Regions from separate parts of the Providencia sp. genome, predicted to be linked through region 2. Evidence: riboswitches for the same ligand, from Rfam matches in the RefSeq annotation. Region 2 holds a riboswitch; the other holds the start of a gene.
What was found. A riboswitch is a leader RNA that binds a small molecule or an ion and turns the genes downstream of it on or off. The one in region 2 is predicted to bind thiamine pyrophosphate.
Positions count from the first base shown of each region.

Region 1: linked by a shared signal. The riboswitch ahead of thiC (phosphomethylpyrimidine synthase ThiC) and the one ahead of thiB (thiamine ABC transporter substrate binding subunit) in region 2 are both predicted to bind thiamine pyrophosphate.

Region 1 is NZ_JBQDNB010000041.1:6,072-17,605, reverse strand. It holds gene ACTH6U_RS20325 (alkaline phosphatase family protein) at 1-144, shown strand, start outside; gene ACTH6U_RS20320 (ABC transporter permease) at 144-1,046, shown strand; gene ACTH6U_RS20315 (ABC transporter permease) at 1,036-1,863, shown strand; gene ACTH6U_RS20310 (ABC transporter ATP-binding protein) at 1,866-2,882, shown strand; gene ACTH6U_RS20305 (HAD family hydrolase) at 2,904-3,566, shown strand; TPP riboswitch at 3,848-3,960, shown strand; gene thiC (phosphomethylpyrimidine synthase ThiC) at 4,161-6,152, shown strand; gene thiE (thiamine phosphate synthase) at 6,136-6,792, shown strand; gene ACTH6U_RS20290 (HesA/MoeB/ThiF family protein) at 6,892-7,650, shown strand; gene thiS (sulfur carrier protein ThiS) at 7,638-7,838, shown strand; gene ACTH6U_RS20280 (thiazole synthase) at 7,841-8,611, shown strand; gene thiH (2-iminoacetate synthase ThiH) at 8,608-9,729, shown strand; gene pepT (peptidase T) at 10,313-11,534, shown strand, end outside.
Region 2 is NZ_JBQDNB010000008.1:13,115-24,648, forward strand. It holds gene recC (exodeoxyribonuclease V subunit gamma) at 1-2,663, opposite strand, end outside; gene ACTH6U_RS08385 (type IV pilus modification PilV family protein) at 2,682-3,026, opposite strand; gene ACTH6U_RS08390 (YgdB family protein) at 3,023-3,466, opposite strand; gene ACTH6U_RS08395 (prepilin peptidase-dependent protein) at 3,463-4,071, opposite strand; gene ACTH6U_RS08400 (prepilin-type N-terminal cleavage/methylation domain-containing protein) at 4,065-4,550, opposite strand; gene ACTH6U_RS08405 (thymidylate synthase) at 4,961-5,812, opposite strand; gene lgt (prolipoprotein diacylglyceryl transferase) at 5,874-6,773, opposite strand; gene ptsP (phosphoenolpyruvate--protein phosphotransferase) at 6,858-9,104, opposite strand; gene rppH (RNA pyrophosphohydrolase) at 9,109-9,642, opposite strand; TPP riboswitch at 9,757-9,854, shown strand; gene thiB (thiamine ABC transporter substrate binding subunit) at 9,914-10,918, shown strand; gene thiP (thiamine/thiamine pyrophosphate ABC transporter permease ThiP) at 10,894-11,534, shown strand, end outside.

The DNA.
Region 1 (11,534 bases), on a different contig from region 2:
CTGTTCGTTATCGGAACACAGTTTTCACATGATCCCCAATGCGAGATGGAACAGACCGCAATTTGCGGAACCCTGTGTGCTTTACTCGGTGTGAACTATCCCGATAAATCCGTTTGTCATGAGTTACTGGTAGGAGGCAATTAATGGCCGACATTACCGCTCCTTGCGAACAGACAGCTCAACAACAAGGCAAAATAGCCATGTTAAAAAAACATTTGGCTCGCTTTCATTGGCAGGCGGCTTTATTAATGCTGCCTTTCATCACGCTGTTTTGCCTATTTCAAATTGCGCCAATGATTTGGGTATTGATTAATAGTTTCATTTACGAAGAAGCGTGGTCAGTTGCCAATTATCTTGAAGTCTTCACCAATGATTTTTATCTACAAGCATTTGAAAATACATTATGGCTTTCAATTTTCTGTAGCGTGATTGGATTATTGATCTCTAGCGTGACGGCATTTTCTATTTATAAAATGCAAGGTAAAGTCCGCCGAATAATGATTTCTTTCACCACAATGACCAGTAACTTCAGTGGTGTTCCTCTCGCCTTTGCTTTTATTATTATTTTAGGCTTTAACGGTGCGATTACCTTGCAACTTAAAGCATGGGGGATTATTGAAGACTTTAATATTTATAGCGCCAATGGGTTGATGCTGCTGTATATCTATTTCCAAATACCGTTAGGAGTTTTATTACTTTACCCTGCATTTGATGCCCTAAAACCAGAGTGGGAAGAAGCTGCAAAAACGATGGGTGCTAGTAAACTAACATATTGGTTTAAGGTCGCTATTCCTGTCATCTCCCCTGCATTACTCGGTACTTTTATTATCTTAATCGCCAATGCGGTTGGGGCATACGCAAGTACCTACGCCTTGACTAGCGGTAATTACAATCTGGTTACTATCCGAATTGCCAGCTTAGTTTCTGGCGATCTATTCTTAGAACCGAATATGGCGGCGGCGCTATCTGTCTTGTTAATTGCTATTCTTGGTTTTATTACCGCTATTCACCATTGGTTATTAAAACGGAGCTACCATGCAAAGTAATAATGCAATCAGCCCAATGATAACTAAATCTAGTCAAGCTCCTAGCCTGTGGCTGCACAAATTAATTCTAATTAGTGTTGCAAGCCTACTAGCTTTACCCATTATCGCCACTTTTCTTTATTCTATTGCCAGCCAATGGGGGGCAACGGTTCTGCCAGACTCTTTATCAATAAAATGGTATTTGCAATTATGGCAAGATCCACGTTTTTTAATGGCTTTTGGGCGTTCATTGATTATCTGTTTTGGTACCCTACTCGTCAGTACGTTGATTATTCTCCCCATGACCTTTGCGGTATTTTATCGTTTTCCCAAACTAAAAAGTGTAATGGACTTATTGATTATTTTACCTTTTGCCATCCCGCCCGTAGTCTCTTCCGTCGGTTTATTACAAATATTTTCTGATGAACCATTTATATTAGTCGGCACGCCGTGGATTTTAATTGGCACCTATTTCACCATCACCTTACCCTTTATGTATCGTGCTTTGGCGAATAGTTTCCAAGGTATTAATTTGCATGACTTGATGGATGCTGCTCACCTATTAGGTGCTAGCACATTTAAAGCTTTTATATTGATTGTGCTACCCAATATTCGTAAAGGTTTTCTTGTCTCATTATTAATTTCATTTTCATTTCTAATGGGTGAATTTGTTTTCGCCAATATATTGGTAGGAACCCGTTATGAAACACTGCAAATTTATCTCTTCAATATGCGTCAAACTAGCGGTCACTTTACCTCAGCGCTGGTAATGTCTTATTTCCTCTTTACGTTGCTGCTGACTTGGTTAGCAACTCGATTGAATCGTTCTGGAGATTAATGATGAGCTATGTCATTGCCGAAAATTTAAGTAAGTCCTTTGGTCAAAATCAGGTGTTTTCTGATATCCAGTTTACGATTGAAAAAGGCGAATTTATTACTTTGCTAGGTCCTAGCGGTTGTGGAAAATCAACGCTTTTACGCTGTATTGCAGGTCTTGAGCAACTAAATAGTGGTGAGCTCTATATTGGTCGTGAAAATATTACCCATCAAGCTGCTCAGCAGCGTGGCGTAGGTATGGTATTTCAAAGTTATGCATTGTTCCCTAATATGACGGTGACCGAAAATATTGCCTTTGGCCTGAAGATGCGCAAAGTTGATAGTAAAGAAAGGGAAAAAGCAGTCACCGATGTGATTGAAATGGTTGAACTGCAAGGGAAAGAGCAGCAATATCCGCATCAATTGTCTGGTGGTCAGCGTCAACGAGTGGCACTGGCTCGCGCTTTGGTGATGAAGCCGCAAATATTATTGCTCGATGAGCCTTTATCAGCCCTTGATGCTCGTATTCGTAAACATTTACGTCAACAAATTCGTCATATTCAGCGTGAACTAAAACTGACAACTATTTTTGTCACTCATGATCAAGATGAAGCAATGATCATGTCAGATAGAATTTTTTTAATGAATAAAGGCTCGATTGTTCAAAGCGATACAGCAGAAAATATCTATACTCAACCGGCTAATGAGTTTGTAGCACGTTTTATGGGTAACTATAATCTCGTTACCGCAGAGAAAGCCAATGCCATGCTGGGACTAAATCTACAAGGCACCCTCGCGATCCGTCCCGAATCTATTTATGTAAAAGAAGCGGGACGTCAATATGCAGACCATATTTCGCATCCTGTTGATGCTATTATTGTCGACCATCAATTACTGGGCAATATCATTCGTTATTCAGTCAATACGCCAGCAGGAAATATGACAGTTGACCTACTTAACCGCTCTTCAGAACGACTTTTTGAGCCCGGAACACGTCTTGAACTGATGTTTAATAAAAATGAAATTCGCGCCTTAAGCTAATTTAATCATGGAAAAATAAAAATGCGGAACAAATTAGCCATTTTTGATTTGGATGACACCTTAATTCAAGGAGATAGCAGCGTACTGTGGACGCAATATTTATGGGATAAAAAAATCATCAAAGACCCCCGTTTTGTCGAGGCTGATAAAACAATGATGGCGCAATACAATGCAGGATCTTTAGATATGGCAACATATTTGCGATTTAATTTGCAATCTCTTGCCAATATAAAAACAGAGCAAGTCGATCTGTGGCTCGATGATTTTATCGACACCATTATTATTCCGCGAATTTATCCCGAAGGATTAAGCACGATCGCCTTTTATCGATCTCAAAAGATCCCGATTATTGTGATCTCCGCAACCGTTTCATTTATTGTTAAAAAGGTAGCAAACAAACTTAATGCTGACGTCGCCATGGGCATTGATATCAAGCAACAAAGTGGTTGCTACACTACTGAAATAGAAGGTATTCCCACTTTCAAAGAAGGTAAAGTTAAGCGTCTAATGCATTGGGTAAGCCACCAACCCATCACCGATGCCTATATCTACTTTTACACCGACTCTGCCAACGACCTTCCCATGTGCTACTTTGCCGATGAAGTATTTATTATCAACGGCGACCCACGCTTACAACAAGCCGCCAATGAAAATAACTGGCCGCAATATACTTGGAGTTTGTAGGCCCAAACTTGTAATTTCGGTCTTAGTTTTGATCTTGGTTTTAACTAACTAGCCCTTCCAAAGGTTCCTCTAAATTATTCAAGTGAGAAGCAGGCGGAAAACGAGCCAATCTTTTCCAAGGTTCCTCTAAATTATTCAAGCGAGAAGAAGGCGGCAAGCGAGGATATCCCAAGGAGCATACATAAGTATGTGACTTGGGTAGCTGAGAGCGGCCAACGCACTTATCGCTTGAAGAATGACGAGGAAAATACTTGTTATAATCAGAAAGAAACCTATACTAAAACATCTTGTCGGAGTGCCTAGTATGCATTTGCATCGGGCTGAGACCGTTAATTCGGGATCCGCGGAACCTGATCGGGTTAATACCCGCGAAGGGAACAAGAGTAATCACTCAGCGTATTAACCATCATTTTTGACTTAATCTCACCTAAAACCGGTGATTGAAAAACAAACGATATGGTGAATTACAACACAATACGCAACGTCTTATTATTACTCCTCCGAACTCCTGACAAGCAACTTTCTTACGATAAACCTGCTAATACGCACAACTTATAAATGCGTTATAGCCCGTGACGATGTCAGGAAATTGCTATGTCTAATAATACAAATTTAACTAATGCTATACCGACCACAAATATTTCTGCAAAACCCGCCCCTGCTCGCACTCGAAAAGCACAAAGGGATGCCGCTGAAGACTTCATTAATACCGTTTCTGGTGTGTCATTTCCCAATTCAAAACGCATTTATTTACAAGGTTCAAGGGATGATATTCAAATTCCAATGCGTGAAATTCAGCTCTCTCCCACGCTGATTGGGGGCGATAATGAGAATCCTCAATTCGAAGAGAATGAACCCATTCCTATCTATGATACGTCAGGGCCTTATGGTGACCCCGCTTGCGAGCTAAATGTGCATGCAGGATTGCAAAAAATTCGGGCACCTTGGATACAAGCACGCGCAGATATTGAACCCGTTAAAAACCTCAGCTCTGATTTCACCCAGCAACGTTTAGCAGATGCAGGACTCGACCACCTACGTTTTAATAATCGCCCGCATCCATTAAAAGCGAAAAATACAAAGTGCGTCACTCAATTGCACTATGCACGTAAAGGGATCATAACCCCTGAAATGGAATTTATTGCCATTCGTGAAAATATGGGTCGCGAACGTATTCGTGGTGAAGTGCTTCTGCAACAGCATCCAGGACAAGGCTTTGGCGCTAATTTACCAGACAATATTACCCCTGAATTTGTTCGCCAAGAAATCGCCGCAGGCCGTGCGATCATTCCTGCAAATATAAACCATCCTGAATCTGAACCGATGATTATTGGCCGTAACTTCTTAGTTAAAGTGAATGCCAATATCGGTAACTCATCAGTCACGTCATCCATCGAAGAAGAAGTTGAGAAATTGATTTGGTCAACCCGTTGGGGTGCGGATACCGTCATGGATTTATCCACTGGTCGTTATATCCATGAAACTCGTGAATGGATTTTACGTAATAGCCCAGTGCCAATCGGCACGGTACCCATTTACCAAGCACTAGAAAAAGTAAACGGTGTGGCTGAAAATCTCACGTGGGAAATGTTCCGTGATACCTTACTTGAACAAGCTGAACAAGGTGTTGACTACTTCACCATTCACGCAGGGGTTTTATTACGCTACGTCCCCATGACCGCAAAACGCCTTACGGGTATTGTCTCTCGTGGTGGCTCTATCATGACAAAATGGTGCCTTTCACATCATCAAGAAAACTTTCTATATGAACATTTTCGTGAAATTTGCGAACTCTGCGCTGCCTACGATGTATCACTGTCGCTAGGAGATGGTCTGCGTCCAGGTTCAATTCAAGATGCTAATGATGCAGCGCAATTTGCAGAATTACATACCCTAGGTGAATTGACTAAAATCGCATGGGAATATGACGTTCAAGTGATGATTGAAGGTCCAGGACATGTGCCAATGCAGATGATACGTCGCAATATGACGGAAGAATTAGAACATTGCCACGAAGCGCCATTTTATACATTAGGCCCTTTAACTACCGATATCGCTCCGGGCTATGACCATTTCACTTCCGGTATTGGTGCTGCGATGATTGGTTGGTTTGGTTGCGCGATGTTGTGTTACGTCACCCCCAAAGAGCATTTAGGCTTACCAAATAAAGAAGATGTGAAACAAGGCCTTATCACTTATAAAATTGCTGCTCACGCTGCGGATCTTGCTAAAGGGCACCCCGGTGCTCAAATTCGTGATAATGCAATGTCTAAGGCACGTTTTGAATTCCGTTGGGAAGATCAGTTCAACTTAGCATTAGACCCAGAAACGGCACGCAAATACCACGATGAAACTTTGCCTCAAGCCTCAGGGAAAGTTGCTCATTTCTGTTCTATGTGCGGTCCTAAGTTCTGCTCAATGAAAATCTCACAAGAAGTCAGAGACTATGCTGCACAAAAAGAAATAGCAGCAAAAGAAGCGATTGAAAAAGAGAACGGAATGACGCAAATGTCAGAAGCTTTTCGAGCTCACGGTAGCGAGTTATACCATAGCGCAGAGGTCGTCAGTGATGAAAAAATTGCTTAATTTACCGGATACTCCATTTCCGGAGACTGAACACTGTCTTGGTCTGTACCCTGTTGTCGACTCCGTAGAATGGATTGAACGCCTGCTTAATGCGGGAGTTTCCACTCTCCAACTGCGAATTAAAGACAAGACCGATAGCGAAGTTCGTGATGATATCCAAAAAGCCATCACGCTTGGCAAACAATACAACGCACGCATATTTATCAATGACTATTGGCGTCTAGCAGTCGAATTTGGTGCTTATGGCGTTCACCTTGGGCAAGAAGATTTGGAAACTACTGACTTACTTGCCATTCATCAAGCAGGTCTGCGCCTAGGTGTTTCGACCCACGATGAACGTGAGCTTGCCATCGCCAAATCGGTGCGCCCTTCTTATATTGCAATGGGGCATATTTTTCCGACAGAAACCAAAGAGATGCCATCATCACCTCAAGGACTTGAGACACTCAAAAAAATGGTGGCAGCCACCCCTGAATACCCCACTGTCGCCATTGGCGGTATTTCAATAGATAGAGTTTCTGCGGTGCTTGCAACCGGTGTCGGCAGTGTCGCTCTCGTCAGTGCGATCACCAAAGCTGAAGATTGGCAAAAGGCGACAAAGGTACTGTTGGATTTAGTTGAAAGCGATAATTCACATTAATTAATTGGTAATCATAATGAAATCCATAATTTATTAATTTTATTGATAATTATGAAAAATATAAATATGGCTCATTATGATTATTCGAAGGAACTTATCATGTTAAGTGACCAAGAATTTATGCGTTACAGCCGCCAGCTATTACTGGAAGATGTCAGCCCTGTAGGACAACAGAAACTCAAAAATAGCAAAGTACTCATTGTGGGTCTAGGAGGATTAGGCTCACCCGCTAGTCTCTATTTAGCGGGGGCGGGTGTTGGTGAGATATGGCTTGCCGATCACGATGAATTGCATGTTTCAAATCTACAACGGCAAATGCTCTACAACACTGATGATATTTCAAAATCTAAAGCACAATTAGCCGCCCATCGACTTAACCAATTAAACCCGCTGATAAAAACACACGTTTTACAGAAAAAATTGGATATCGATACATTAATTCCGTTAGTCGCACAAGTCGATTTAGTCCTTGATTGCTGTGACAATATGGCAACTCGCCATGCTGTCAACATGGCTTGTGTTAAAACGAATAAAATCTTAATCAGCGGCAGTGCTGTCGGTTTTGGCGGGCAGCTCATGGTGTTTGAGCCGCCATTTAGCTCAGGCTGTTATGCCTGTCTTTATCCTGAAAATGAGGAGCCACAACGCAACTGCCGTACCGCGGGTGTTTTAGGTCCTGTCGTCGGCATCATTGGCACATTACAAGCACTCGAAGCGATTAAGTTGCTAGTCGGTCTGCCTTCTTCTCTTAGTGGTAAATTGCGTTTATTCGATGGAAAACAACAACATTGGAATACATTGCAGCTCACCCCATCTATGCAGTGCTCTATCTGTCGAGAGGAAACATGCATATCATAATTAATGACCAACCGATGCAGTTTGCATCGCCAATGACGGTCACTCAATTGTTTATCACACTTGGTCGCCAAACATCAGGCTCAGCACTAGCAATAAACCAAATCGTCATTCCTAAGAGCCAGTGGGATAGTCATCTTATTAATGAAAAAGATAATATCTTGCTATTTCAAGCTATTGCAGGAGGCTAATCATGTTAAAAATTGCAGATTTCACATTTCAATCGCGTTTATTTACGGGCACAGGTAAATTTGCTAGCGCTAGCGTGATGCAAGAATCTATCAAAGCATCAGGCAGTCAATTAGTCACTATGGCCATGAAACGAATTGATTTACGAGGACAAGACGATGGTATTTTGCTGCCATTGCAAGAGCTCGGTATAAAATTATTGCCAAATACCTCTGGGGCAAAGAACGCGCAAGAAGCCATATTTGCCGCACGTCTTGCTCGTGAAGCACTAGGTACTCATTGGGTTAAGCTGGAAATTCATCCCGATATGCAATACTTATTGCCGGATCCGATTGAAACATTATTAGCAGCAGAACAACTCGTCAAAGAAGGTTTTGTGGTACTTCCCTATTGCAGTGCTGATCCAGTTTTATGTCGACGCTTAGAAGAAGTCGGTTGCGCCGCAGTTATGCCTCTGGGTGCACCAATTGGCACAAATAAAGGCTTAGTCACCAAAGAAATGCTACGAATTATTATCGAGCAAGCACGTATTCCCGTTATCGTTGATGCTGGTATTGGCGCACCAAGCCATGCAGTCGAAGCAATAGAAATGGGCGCAGATGCTGTCCTTGTTAATACCGCGATTGCTGTTGCTAAACAACCCATATTGATGGCTAAAGCTTTCAAAATGGCAGTTGAAGCGGCCGAACTTGCCTATCAAGGTGGTCTTGCAGCATCAAAACAACAAGCTCAAGCATCAAGCCCTTTAACGAGTTTCTTAGGGGAGCTGCAATGAACGCCAGCTTCAGTGAACGCTTACAGGCGCTCAATTGGGACGATATAACCTTAAGTATTCATAGTAAAACCTCAAAAAATGTCATGGATGCCTTAGCAAGTGATACGTTAACACTCGACGATTTTATGGCGTTACTTTCCCCTGCCGCTCGCCCTTTCATCGAACAAATGGCACAAAAAGCACAAAAGCTCACAAGGCAACGATTTGGCCATGCTGTTGGTTTTTATGTTCCATTATATCTGTCAAATTTATGCGCAAACGATTGTACTTATTGTGGTTTTTCAATGAGCAATCGAATTAAACGTAAAACACTTAATGAGACTGAAATCATTAATGAATGCGAAACCATACGCAAGATAGGATTTGACAGTTTATTGCTCGTGACTGGCGAACATCAAAGCAAAGTGGGAATAGATTATTTTCGGCGCTATCTGCCGATTATTCGCCAATATTTTAGTTCGTTAATGATGGAAGTGCAGCCATTAAGCACAGACGAATATCGAGAATTAAAATCGCTAGGTCTTGATGGGGTAATGGTTTACCAAGAAACTTATCATGAACCCACCTATCAGCTTCATCATCTTAAAGGCAAAAAACAAGATTTTCATTGGCGATTAGCAACCCCCGAACGTTTAGGTCAAGCAGGTATTGATAAAATTGGTTTAGGTGCACTCATTGGGTTATCAAATAGCTGGCGAACTGACTGTTATATGGTTGCCGAACATCTGCTTTATCTACAGCAACATTATTGGCAAACGCGTTACTCTATTTCATTTCCTCGCCTGCGACCTTGTGCTGGTGGCATTGAACCTGCCTCTTTAATGAATGACACAGAACTGGTGCAACTGATTTGTGCTTTTCGCTTATTAGCACCAAATGTTGAACTGTCATTATCTACACGAGAATCACCTTATTTTCGTGACCATGTAATACCTTTAGCGATTAATAATGTCAGTGCTGGTTCAAAAACACAGCCAGGAGGCTATGCAGACTCAACGGAAGAATTAGAACAATTCACACCTCATGATAATCGTAGTGCTGCGCAAGTTGCCCAAGCCTTGGTAAAATCAGGGCTACAACCCGTTTGGAAAGATTGGGATGGCTACTTAGGGCGCTAATATTAGGGGCTAATTTAAAAAAAGATTAGCCCCTGATTTATTACTACTTGTGACGATGACTTGTTAAGTCCTGAGTATCTTTTTTCATTAAATGAACAATAAAATGTATTAATAGCTAAAAATAAACTTTATTTTTTAATAGGTAATTACGCATATATAAACAGATATAATAAAATATGACTTTAGTATTTTAGACTCTGCTGCAAATCGAGTTGGAATTATAAATAAAAATGCCAAAACACAAAATAAGTGTATTAACAATAGAATTTAAGATAAGAAGGGATAATAGGGAATGTTACATAAATATAGGATAAGATAAACATAACTAACTGTTTAATATCAATTAATTAACAACAAAAATCAATATATAGCTAAGGTCAAATATTTTAGTTCATTAAGTAATTAAAACCACTATTAATTATTCATTTTATACACTCGGTAGCATTTCTTAAAAAAAATCAAAATATCTGATACTCGTCTTATTATTATCCATGATAAAAGAATACTGTTGAAATGAGATTACATTCATAAACAAAACAAAAGTATAAAATATTCATCATTGCGATGCCGGAGAATAGAAAGAATGAATATCGTTGACCGTTTTATTTCTTACACCAAAGTTAACACCACCACCGATCGGGAAAAAGGCGCAGCAGGCATCATGCCATCATCAGAAGGCCAGCGCGTACTTGCACAAAAATTAGTTAAAGAACTCGAAGCATTAGGCATTGAAGATATTAAGTTACGTGATACTGCGATTGTCACGGCAACATTGCCCTCTAACCTGGATTATGATGTGCCAACGGTGGCTTTCTTTGGCCACTTAGACACCAGTGCGGAACAAACTAATGACACTAAAGCGCAAATTCTACCTTATAACGGTGAAGATATTTGCATGAATAAAGCGCTAAATATCTACCTGCGTAAAAGCGAATTCCCTGAACTTGCTGACTATTTAGGTGACGATATCATCGTCACTGATGGTACGAGCTTACTCGGCGCAGATGATAAAGCCGCTATCGCATCGATTATGGATATGCTGCAATATTTCAAACAAAACCCAGAAATCAAACACGGTACAATTAAAATTGGCTTTGTTCCTGATGAAGAGCAAGGGCTTCGCGGTGCAAAAGTATTTGATGTTAAAGAATTTGGTGCGGATTTCGCTTATACATTAGACTGTTGTGGTATCGGTGAGCTGGTTTATGAGAACTGGAATGCAGGTGATGTAGAAGTTATTTTTACCGGTAAGTCGGCTCATCCTATGTCAGCAAAAGGAAAACTAAAAAATTCCCTTCTAATGGCACAAAAATTTATCGCAATGTTACCCGGCGGTGAAGCTCCTGAATATACAGATGGTCGCGAAGGCTATTACTGGGTTAAGCAGATGTCTGGCAATAGTGCACGCACGGTCTTAAAATTGGATGTCCGCGATTTTACTGAAGATGGCTACCGTACTCGCATGGCGTTTTTGAAAAAATTAGCAGATCACTGTGAAGATTTGTGGGGAGCAGAAAGCGTCACCTGTATCCTCGCAGACCGCTATTCAAACGTCTATAACAGTTTACAAGGTGAAAATCGCTATCCTATTGATATTGCAATTGATGCTTATCAAGCTTGTGGTATCACTCCTAAAGTTATTCCTATGCGTGGTGGCTATGATGGCGCAGCTCTATCACAAAATGGTTTACCTTGCCCGAATATCTTTACCGGTGCTCACAATTTCCATTCAATCTATGAATACCTACCAGTGAAATCTTTATATGCAGCCAGTGATGTATTGAAGCAAGTAGTACAAATCACCG
Region 2 (11,534 bases):
TCTAAAATACGATCATTGATTTTATAACGTTGTAATCTTCCCAATATAAATGGTTCATCTTCAGGTAATTCAGTTTCTTCAATCGAAAAATGCACTTTAAGACGTTGCTGAAAAAATGCTCTGATTGGATGCCGATAAAAACGCAATAATTGTTCAAGAGATATTTCTGTTATTGGCTCTCGTTCATCAAGCGGGATACAAAATAGTTTTTCTTCTTTACTTGTTGTATTTGCTGCCGGTAACCATTCGTTCGCAAAACTTTGATAAGAAGTTTCAGGAATAAAATTTTCTTTAGCAAAAGGAACTCTATTATGTTGAATAACCAAATGTTGTTTTAATCGCTTAGCACTTTCATCAATATTGAGATGATTATCACCTACTAAGCAAAAACTCTGACTAATGTAATCAAGTAGTTCAGTAACAAGAACTGATGGATTGCAAGGTTGATTATCACGAATAGACAAGCCGATATAGCTAATATATAGCTGTCTAGCGGCAGAGTTTAATGCCTCTAAAAACAAATAGCGGTCATCATCTCGGCGTTTTCTATCACCTCTCGCAGGCTTCTCCGACATTAAATCAAAGCCTAAAGGTGGAATACTGCGAGGATAAGCGCCATCGTTCATACCTAGCAGACAAACAACTTTAAATGGAACTGAGCGCATTGGCATTAATGTACAAAAATTTACAGCTCCCGCAAGAAATCGCTGACTGATTTTTTCATCATCAAAACAAATTGAAAGTTCATCACGAATTAAGCCTAAAGGTACGGTTTCTTGATAACCAGAAATTAAAGCATTGTCGATAATTTTATGCCACTGCTCAGTCACTAGTGCCAATACAAGTTCAGTATCGCCATCAACCATAAAGCAACTGTCAATAAGTTGTCGGCAAACATCTTTCCATTGTTCAAGAGTACGCTCTTGCTCCAGTAAGGTACGCCAACCTTTTAATGTATCGACTAATAATGCTAGCTTTCCTGCTAATTGTGCGGCTAATCCGCTACATTCATCATAAGGTAAAATGCCATTCCAAGGCCCATTTCGGCTATCCATAGCATAACCCAAGAGCATTCGACTTAAGCCAAACTCCCAAGTGTTCTGTCCAATCACTGGCAAGGCTAAAGATCGAACATTATCGTCATCAAGCCCCCAGCGGATACCTGATTCATTGACCCAACGGCGTAATAAGCTTAATTCACTTTCATCAATACCAAAGCGTGCAGAAAAAGCAGATACTTCAAGTAATGTGAGTACTTGCTCCGTTGAGAATCGGCTTTGTGGTAAATCAAGTAACATGATAAATGCCTGCAAGATGGGATGCGCTTGCAACGCTTTTCTATCTGAAATAGAAAATGGAATATAACGGGCAGAAGCAGTATTACCAAAAACCGCTTGAATATAAGGAGCATAGCTATCAATGTCAGCGACCATCACAATGATATCTCTTGGTGTTAAATCAGCATCTTGCTCAAATAGCGCTAGCAATCTATCTTGTAACACTTCAACTTCCCGTTGAGCGCTATGACATGAGTGAAACGTCACAGACTCATCCAAGTCGCTTATAGGTCGTTTGTCTTTACTGCTTTCAAAACTTTCTATCGTTTTACCTAGCTGAGAGTGATCTTCTAGATCTAAAATATCCTGCTGTAAATTTGCTAAAATGCTATCCCGAGTTATGTCGACAAAAGCTGAAATTTCATTTGTACCTTCTACTTGAGAAATAAAGTAAAGGTTATCTCGCCCTAACTTTCCCCATGATGCGAGCAGAGGATTAATAACATCCTGCTCTCCATCTTCATTAAATAAATTTTGCGCATGTTCCTCGATTTTAAAACGAGAGACTTCATTTTTATCAAGATAATGGCGTAATTTTCGCTGTTTTAACTTCGACAAAAATGAATGACTTTGAATATCGCCCCAATAATAGCGACAGGGATTCGTAAACATGAGGTGTATATCTGTATGTTCTGCAATCGCATTTAAAGCTTGTAAATAAACAGGAGGTAATGAGGCAATACCACAAATAAAAATACGTTTAGGAAGAGCATGACCTAACGAAGGGTTCGCTGATAGTGTTTCAATAAAACTTAGGTAAAGATTTGCACGATGCCAAGGTGACTGTTCTAACTTATTTGTATAATCAACAAGGCACTGCCATAATCTTTTCTGCCATAACTGATTCTGGCTTAACCCTTCAATTAATTCATTTTTTCGCCATTTCTCCACCCATTCCGGCCGATAAACTAAATATTGGTCAAATAAATCGGCGACTCTCCCCGCCAATTGATGTAACTTTCGTTTATCTGTATCTTGTTGAAGATAATGTCTTAAAGGTTCAAACTCATCTTCACCAATGACTTCAGGTAAAATAGTCATTAGCTTCCAAGTCATCGCTTGTTTGGTATAAGCACTTTCTTTAGGAATATCAGGTAATACACGACGAAACATATCCCAGATAAAAGTTGCAGGTAAAGGGTAATTGATATTTGCAGCTATTCCAAAGCGTTTAGCTAATTCAATTTGCAGCCACTGAGACATACCAGGACTTTGTACTAAAACAATTTCTTGTTCAAAAGGATGAGAAAGTGGTTCATTCTCCATTAAATGAGCAATCAACTCTTTTAATAGATCTAATTGATTAGAATGATAAACCTGAAACATATCCCTCTCCTATTGTATTCAATCAGCGACTATACAAAACCAACGATTTAAAGAAAACTGTTGTGTATCAATTATTAAGGCCATAATAGATTCAGTGCATTTATCCCCTTTTGATGATAACGTTTCTGCTACCTGCCAATTAGGATAAAGTTGTTCTGTATTTACAGATGTAATTTCTATAAAAGAAGCTTTTCGCTCCAATGCACTTTGTAACATCCTTATTGCCGTTGAACTTTGATATATCTGATTAAAATTCAATGTGATATATTGAGTATAGTTTAGCAGAGCTATCAGTAGGATAGCAAAAACAACCACGGCAATCATTGACTCAATTAAAGCAAAACCCTGTTGCTTTATTTTCACAGACAAAATCCTTTTTTCTCAACGATACAGTAATCAAGCCAACCTTTTTCACGTATTTTAATTTTCTGTGAACCTGAAATCGAAGTTACCCATCTATAAACTTTGATTTGCTCCCCTTGCTTGAAATCACTTTTACCTAATAAAACAAAATTGTTACCTTTCACATGCCTTAAACAACTGCTCCAACCCTGCGTTGTTTCTTTTTGGCACTCCCAATATGTTTTTCTAGACGTACTTAGCTTCCATGATTGTAGCAACCCCCACGAAAGTGCGGATTCTGCATGATTAAAAGCTTCAAGGTATTTAGTTTCATTATAGAGTTCATCCCGTGCCCGCTCTTGATAGTAATGTAATGCTTTGAGTAGTAATAAACCCATTGTCATTAATACAACAACCATGATTAACGCAACATTCCCTTTTTGTGCATTTTTCTTTGTCATTGCAAATTCCTAATCATAACAGCTGTTCGATAAGTAAATATTTTCTTAGGCAACAACTTGGTTTCCACGCTAATAATCATCTCAAGTAATGCATTTGCTTCATTCCAATAAAACTGTAATTGATTAACTGTTATTAATTTTGCATCAAATAATGATTGCCAGCGAGTTCCATTACAATCATTCACATTACGGTTAGACTCTAATTTATTTCCATTTAACCTGTACCCAAAAAAATCTGAATCAATTTTTTTCGATTTACGATTAATCCATTTACCAGATAAATCTTGGTCATAGGCAAAAATAATACATGAATTAGGGTATCGACTTAAAAGTTTAGACTCAATTTTAATTGCTTTTCCTTGGCAAGATAGGCCACTGCAATATCCAATTCGCCTAAAGTCTTTCTCCATATTGATAAGCACTTGTTTTACATCTTTATCAATCTGATATTGAAAATATGACTGATAAATTTGTTTGAACAATGTTGGAATAGTACTCATAACCGCAATACAAATAACACTGCTAATAGCCATTGCTACAAGCATTTCAATCAAAGAAAAGCCCAACTCTAAATTTGATCTTTTCACAGATGAAAAGCTTAGCATCGTGGAATTCCCACCATTTTCTGTTTACTACACCCTCTCAATCGCCCAATTGCTGACAGGTAAATAGTAATAGCTTCATTTTCATTTTGTAATTCGATGCTAAAAGCATGACTTGTTCCTTGCTTACCATAAAGGTCAATTGAAGTACGAGTTGTTTTTTTTATACCAATCCCTTCAAGTTTTGAATCGTTTAGTCTGCTAATTTCTTTTCCTGTAGCTACATTATTAACAACCAAATTCCAACTTCCTTGATCATTATTAACCTGCAAAACTCGATGTTGATTAAGGTATATTCCTTCCATCAAATTACTATAAATAAACCCTGCTACTTGTCTTGCGGCATCAATTAAGCGAAGTCGCTGTAATTGTTGTTGCCAGTTATATAACGCAGGAAGTACGACTAAAGAACAAATAAATAAAACTACTAAAATTTCAATCAAAGTAAAACCATTTTGCCGGCTATTAACTTCAACTCTCATTGATTCCTTTACTCCCATATTTATGAATAATCAGCGTAATGACGCCTTGATATTGACAAAAAAATATCATGCCACTAGCAATCACATTCAAATTTACGAAGCGCTTCCCAACAAAATAAAAATCTTGCAACCAGCAGGTGCATGTTTGGGAAGCGCTTCGCAAAAAATAAGTTAAGGAAAATAAATTTATTAATTTTTTCTAGAAGAAATGAAAATATGAATTGAGTAATAAGCAGAGTTTAAATTTAAGCAAATTAAAAGTTTACTTATTCGTATTTCTCACTGATAACATCATGAAATAAAAGGAGAACTATATAAATATTGCAGGATGATGAGGGTATTACAAAGAAGTGAAGCTGGGGGGTGCTGTAACAAATAACAACACCCAAGTTCTTTAAAAATTAGGTAACTTAGACTGTAAATGGATATTTAATTGCTTCGTGGCATTGATATCCGTCTAAAATGAAATCATCGGTACTCACCCATGTTTCAAGATCCTCTAACGTTTTAATTTGAGGATTAATCGTTAATGACGGTAATGCAAAAGGCTCACGTTTTAGTTGAACATCTCGCATCAAAGGTAATTGATTTTCATAAATATGTGCATTTACAATTTTATGATATGCCTTGCCTGCTTTATGTCCAGTAATTCGAGCCATTAATGCCAACAAAACGAAACATTGAACTTGATTAAAATTCAATCCAAGTGGCACATCACAACTACGTTGATATGACGTTAAATGTAAAGTGTCACCCAATAGTGAAAATGTATGGGTGTGCATACATGGACGTAAGCAGCCCATTTCAAATTCACCAGGATTATAAAATGTAATTATTTCCGCACGATCATCGATGCCATTTTTCAGGTTATTGACTACTTTTTTCAGCTGATCAACATATGAACCATCTGGACGTTGCCAAGAACGACCTTGAACGCCATATACACGTCCCATATCATCCTCACCTTTGCGATGAGAATTGTTTAACCATACTTGGTTTTCATTTGCATTTGCATTCCAAGTATTACAACCGATTTCACGAAATTGAGCTGCATTATCATAACCACGCAAATAACCGATTAATTCTGCAATAGCCGCCTTATAAAAACTTTTACGGGTTGTAATAAGTGGGAATTGATTATTACCAACGTCATATTCAAGGTCTGCATTGATAACAGTTAAACAACGCACTCCGGTGCGCTTATTCTCAATCCACTGTCCTTCGTCAATAATACGTTGGCACAACTCAAGATATGGCTTCATAGTCGCTCTCTTGCTTTACGGGTTGATACTAAGCCAATAGCATCAACCTTAATTTATTAATTTACTTACTTTTCGCAGCCGTATTTTCAGGTTTATGTGCAGGAATATTTTTACCGTATTTATAAGCCCACAGAATCATCAATACGCCTGCTATTATCATTGGTACTGAAAGTATTTGCCCCATACTAATGCCACCAAATAAACCTAATTGGGCATCGGGTTGCCTAAAGAACTCAACAATAATACGAAATGCACCATAACCTATGAGGAATAAACCAGACACACTTCCCATTGGACGAGGTTTACGCACAAATAAGTTAAGAATAAGGAACAACACTATGCCTTCTAAAGCCATCTCATAAAGTTGAGATGGATGTCTCGGTAGAACACCATATTGTTCTAAGATAGGCATTAAAGAAGGGTCTTGTATCGCAAGTTGAATATCTTCACTTCGTGAACGAGGGAACAGAAATGCCCAAGGTGTATCAAGAGTAACGCGCCCCCATAATTCCCCATTAATAAAGTTTCCGATACGCCCCATACCAAGGCCAAAAGGAATTAGTGGCGCAACAAAATCAGCAACTTGTAAAAATCGACGTCGAGTACGATGAGCAAACCACATCATGGCGCAGATAACACCAATGAGCCCACCATGGAATGACATTCCACCATCCCAAACTTTAAATAAATAAAGAGGGTCATCAAGAAATACAGGTAAATTATAGAAGAAAACGTAACCTAAACGTCCACCAACAAACACACCGACGAAACCTATATAAAGTAGATTTTCAACTTCGTTTTTTGTCCATCCGCTATTAGGTTTATTAGCTCGACGACCGGCAAGCCATAGGGCAAAAACAAAACCTACGAGGTACATAAAACCATACCAATGAAGCGAGACTGGCCCTATTGAGAACATCACGGGATCAATTTCGGGTAATGCTAAATAGCTGATGCTCATCGTTCCCCACTTTAAATTGTTAAGCTAAAATCATAGCGCATCATAACACAGGGTTATCACATATAAATAACATAGAAAAACGGATTAAATTCCACCACGGACAAATCCACCGAGACCATTTTTCTCCATAAACTCACTTGTTTTTAGTCTAACGCTGTCACTTGTTTCTGCCCTCAGCAGGGCTAAAGCTAATTCAGACATAAGTTCTGGATCAAGTTGCCGAATTAAATATTTCATTCGAGGAACGCTTCTACCACTCATACTTAATGAACGATAACCTAAGGCAATCAATACCATTGCACTCAGTGGCTGACCGGCCATTTCACCGCATACACTGATTGGCATGTTAAGACGACGACACTCTTCATAAACCATTGCTAAAAAACGCACAACGGCGGGATGAAGATTATCATATAGCGTTGCTACGTGCGTATTATTACGGTCAACAGCAAGTAAATATTGTGTAAAATCATTTGTACCTATCGATATGAAATCAACTCGTTTTTTTAATTCAGGCAATAAAAACAATAATGATGGAACTTCGAGCATCACACCAATTTGTGGCATTTTAACCGGTTGTTTAAGTAAATTACTTACTTCATCTCTAGCCCTATTTATCAAAATAATAGCTTCATCAACCTCATCAATACTGGTGATCATCGGTAATAAAATCCGTAAATTACCCACAGCATGATCAGCGCGCAACATCGCTCTTAATTGAATAAGAAATATTTCTGGTTGATCTAACATAATACGAATACCACGCCAACCTAGGCTCGGATTTTCTTCACTAATAGGCATATAAGGAAGTTGTTTATCAGCACCAATATCCAGCGTTCTTAGTACTACGGGCTTAGTTGGAAAGAGTTCAAGCACTTCTTGGTACATTTGCTTTTGTTCATCTTCTGATGGAAAACCATTATGCAGCATGAATGGAAGTTCAGTTCGATACAAACCAACACCATCAACACCCATATTGATTTGCTGCTCATAACGAGGACTCAATCCAGCATTAAGATAAATTTTAATTTGGTCGCCATTTTTTAAGATAGCATCTTGCTCTAAAGTGCCTTCTGCTAAACGACTTAAAACATTTTCTTCTTCAATAATCTGCTGGTATTCCTGAGCAATTAAATTCTCAGGCTCAATAAATACTTCTCCACGATAACCATCTAGAATCAAAAGACGGTTATGCAGTAATGAGGGTTCAACATCAGCCCCCATAATGGCTGGGATCCCCATAGCACGAATAAGAATTGCCGAATGGGAATGTGTTGCACCATCGCGCACAATGACACCCGCTAATTGCTCAAACGGCAATTCGGCAAGCACACTGGCACTAAGTTCATCAGCAACTAATATAAAACGCTCAGGCCACTGATTTATTGGTGTTAACGAATCATCAAGATGAAAAAGTAAGCGTTGACCTAATGCTCTGAGATCAGTACCACGCTCTCGAAGATACAGATCACGTAAACGTGAAAATTGTTCAACATAATCCTCAATAACCGTTTTGACAGCCCATTCGGCTACCGCGCCTTGCTCAATAGATGTGAATAAATTCTTTTTAAGTTGAGGATCATTAAGCAAATGATTATACAAATCAAAAATGGCTGCACTTTCTTTTGATGAATTCGCCATAAAACGTTTGCTAATACGACGACATTCTGCTGCCGCACTCTCAAGAGCGCTTATTAGCCTTTGTTTTTCATCATCTTTATTGATAGCACTGGCTTCACAAACACTATCAAAAGATGGTTGTGAATTATCTTGCCAGCCATACGCCATTGCAATTCCCTGAGAGACAGGAATCGCTTTTATTCGACTTTGCCTGTATTGACCAAAAACACCTTTTGCTTGAGCTTGCGATAAAATTACGGCGAGTTGCATAGATAACGTCACCATAAAAGACTCTTCGGTTTCGTTAAATAAACGTTTCTCTTTCTGCTGTACAACCAATACACCTAAAAGTTGGCGACGGTAAACGACAGGAACGCCAAGAAAAGCCTTAAGCTGGCCTTCCTTTAATTGGGGGAGATATTTATATTGAGGATGCTCACGGATATCCGCTAAATTGAGCATTTCAGATTGGCGGCCAACAGCACCAACTACACCTTCGTCGAATCCAAGACGAATAGCAATCCCGCGGGGCTTTTTCAACCCACGGGTTGCCATTAAATAATAACATTGGCGAGGATGATCTGCTAAGTAGATAGAACACACATCGGTCCTCATCGCTTTGCAAGTTTCATTCACCAAAATTTCAAGTGCTTCGGTCAAACTTGTTGCCATAGCGACTTTTTCAACAATATCACGCAAACGCGTCAACATAGACTTACTTAGCTCCACGCCTACGGTTATTAAAAACAGGTCGTTGTGGTAATTTCTGTTCCTGTAAAGGCATTACAATTGGAGCAAATTCTTTCATTACGCGACGATAAACTTCACGTTTAAAAGAAACTACCTGCCTAACAGGATACCAATAACTGACCCATCGCCAGCCATCAAATTCTGGCGATTTACTGCGCTGCACGTTTATATCAGCTTCATTGCATTGTAATTGTAGTAAAAACCAACGCTGTTTTTGCCCGATACAAACAGGTTTTGTATCCCAACGCACCAAACGCTTGGGTAATTTGTAACGTAACCAGTTACGGGTAGATGCTAATAACCTAACATCTTTACGCTGTAGCCCGACTTCTTCGTATAATTCACGATACATTGCCTGTTCAGGAGACTCCCCAGGATTGATACCTCCTTGAGGGAATTGCCATGAATGCTGACCATAGCGGCGAGCCCATAAAACCTGCCCTTGCCGATTACAAATTACAATTCCTACATTCGGGCGGTAGCCATCATCATCGATCACTAGACTACCTCAATAACCAAATTTGAAAGATACCCCAATTGTTTCACACATACCCTAACTGGTAAACCTATATCAATACAGTTTGCAGATATGTCTGAAGTCACTACAATAGTAAGCGTCTCAACGGGGTGCCTAAATATATTTGGCTGAGAAATAACCCGTAGAACCTGATCCGGCTAATACCGGCGTAGGGATTTGAGCTACCGCCTGTAAACACAGCGCGGTTCCCCCTCAAATCCTGTGTATTTTTATTTTTAGCGCAGGAAAACAAATGTTTAAAAATAAGCTTTTTACCTATCTTATCGCTTTAAATGTACTGACTTTTGCACATTTATCATGGGCAGAGAAACCGACATTAACTATTTACACCTATGATTCATTTGCAGCTGAATGGGGTCCTGGACCTCAAATCAAAAAGAGTTTTGAAGCTCAATGTGATTGTGAATTAAAATTAGTCTCGCTAGGCGATGGTGTTTCTTTACTTAACCGCTTGCGAATGGAAAGTAAAAAAAGCAAAGCCGATATCATTTTAGGTTTAGATAACAACCTAATTGATTCTGCCGAAAAAACAGGATTATTTGCACCAGCAGACATAAGTACCGATGCCCTCAAGCTACCCATTGAATGGAATAACCCAATTTTTATTCCCTATGATTATGGTTACTTTGCATTTATTTATGACACCAATAAAATCAAACAACCGCCAAAAAGCATGAATGAATTATTAACAAGCAAAAATAATTGGAAAATTATTTATCAGGACCCCCGTACGAGTACTCCAGGATTAGGTTTAATGTTATGGATTGAAAAGCTGTATGGCGATAAATCTGCTGATGCATGGAAAAATATGTCAGAAAAAACTCTTACAGTGACTAAAGGTTGGAGCGAAGCATACGGCCTATTCTTAAAGGGTGAAGGAGATTTTGTACTAAGCTATACCGCATCGCCTGGGTATCAAATGCTTAATGATAATAAAGATAATTATGCTGCTGCCTTATTTGATGAAGGGCATTATATGCAGATTGAAGTTGCGGCTAGACTTAAAAATAGTCCACAACCTGAGCTGGCTAAACAATTCCTAAAATTCATGTTAACACCTGAATTTCAAAACACTTTACCAACAACCAACTGGATGTATCCGGTAACTGATGTTCCATTACCGGATGTCTATAACCGGTTACCACTACCCAAAAAATCACTGCAATTTAGTGCGCAAGAAGTTGCCAAAGAACGTCAATCATGGACTCGTTTATGGCAAAGCACCGTCAGTCGTTAATTAACTCATCACTGTTACCGGGAGTACTAGCTTCCGGTTTATTAGTGGCGGTTGCATCACTAGCCTTCGGTGCGCTATGGCACTTTGCACCCGAAATTGCTATTGATGAGATCATAAATGACAGCTATTTATGGCATGTGATTGGCTTTACCTTTTGGCAAGCCTTTTTATCTGCAATTTTCTCGGTGCTCCCTGCTATTTTACTTGCAAGAGCTCTTTATCGAAGGCGATTTTTTGGTAGAACACTATTTATTCGCTTATGTGCCATGACATTGGTACTGCCTGTTCTTGTCGCTGTCTTTGGTATTCTCTCCATTTATGGACAAACAGGCTGGCTAGCAAAACTATGCCAATTATTTGGCTTAGAATATACTTTTTCGCCTTATGGCTTAAAGGGCATTTTACTCGCTCACATTTTTTTTAATATGCCGTTAGCGACTCGAATGCTATTACAGTCATTAGAAAATATTGCTATCGAACAACGTCAAAGTGCAGCGCAATTAGGCTTTAATGAGTGGCAACAATTTACTATCTTAGAATGGCCTTATTTACGTAGGCAAATTCTACCTACTGCATCATTAATATTTATGTTGTGCTTTGCCAGCTTTGCAACAGT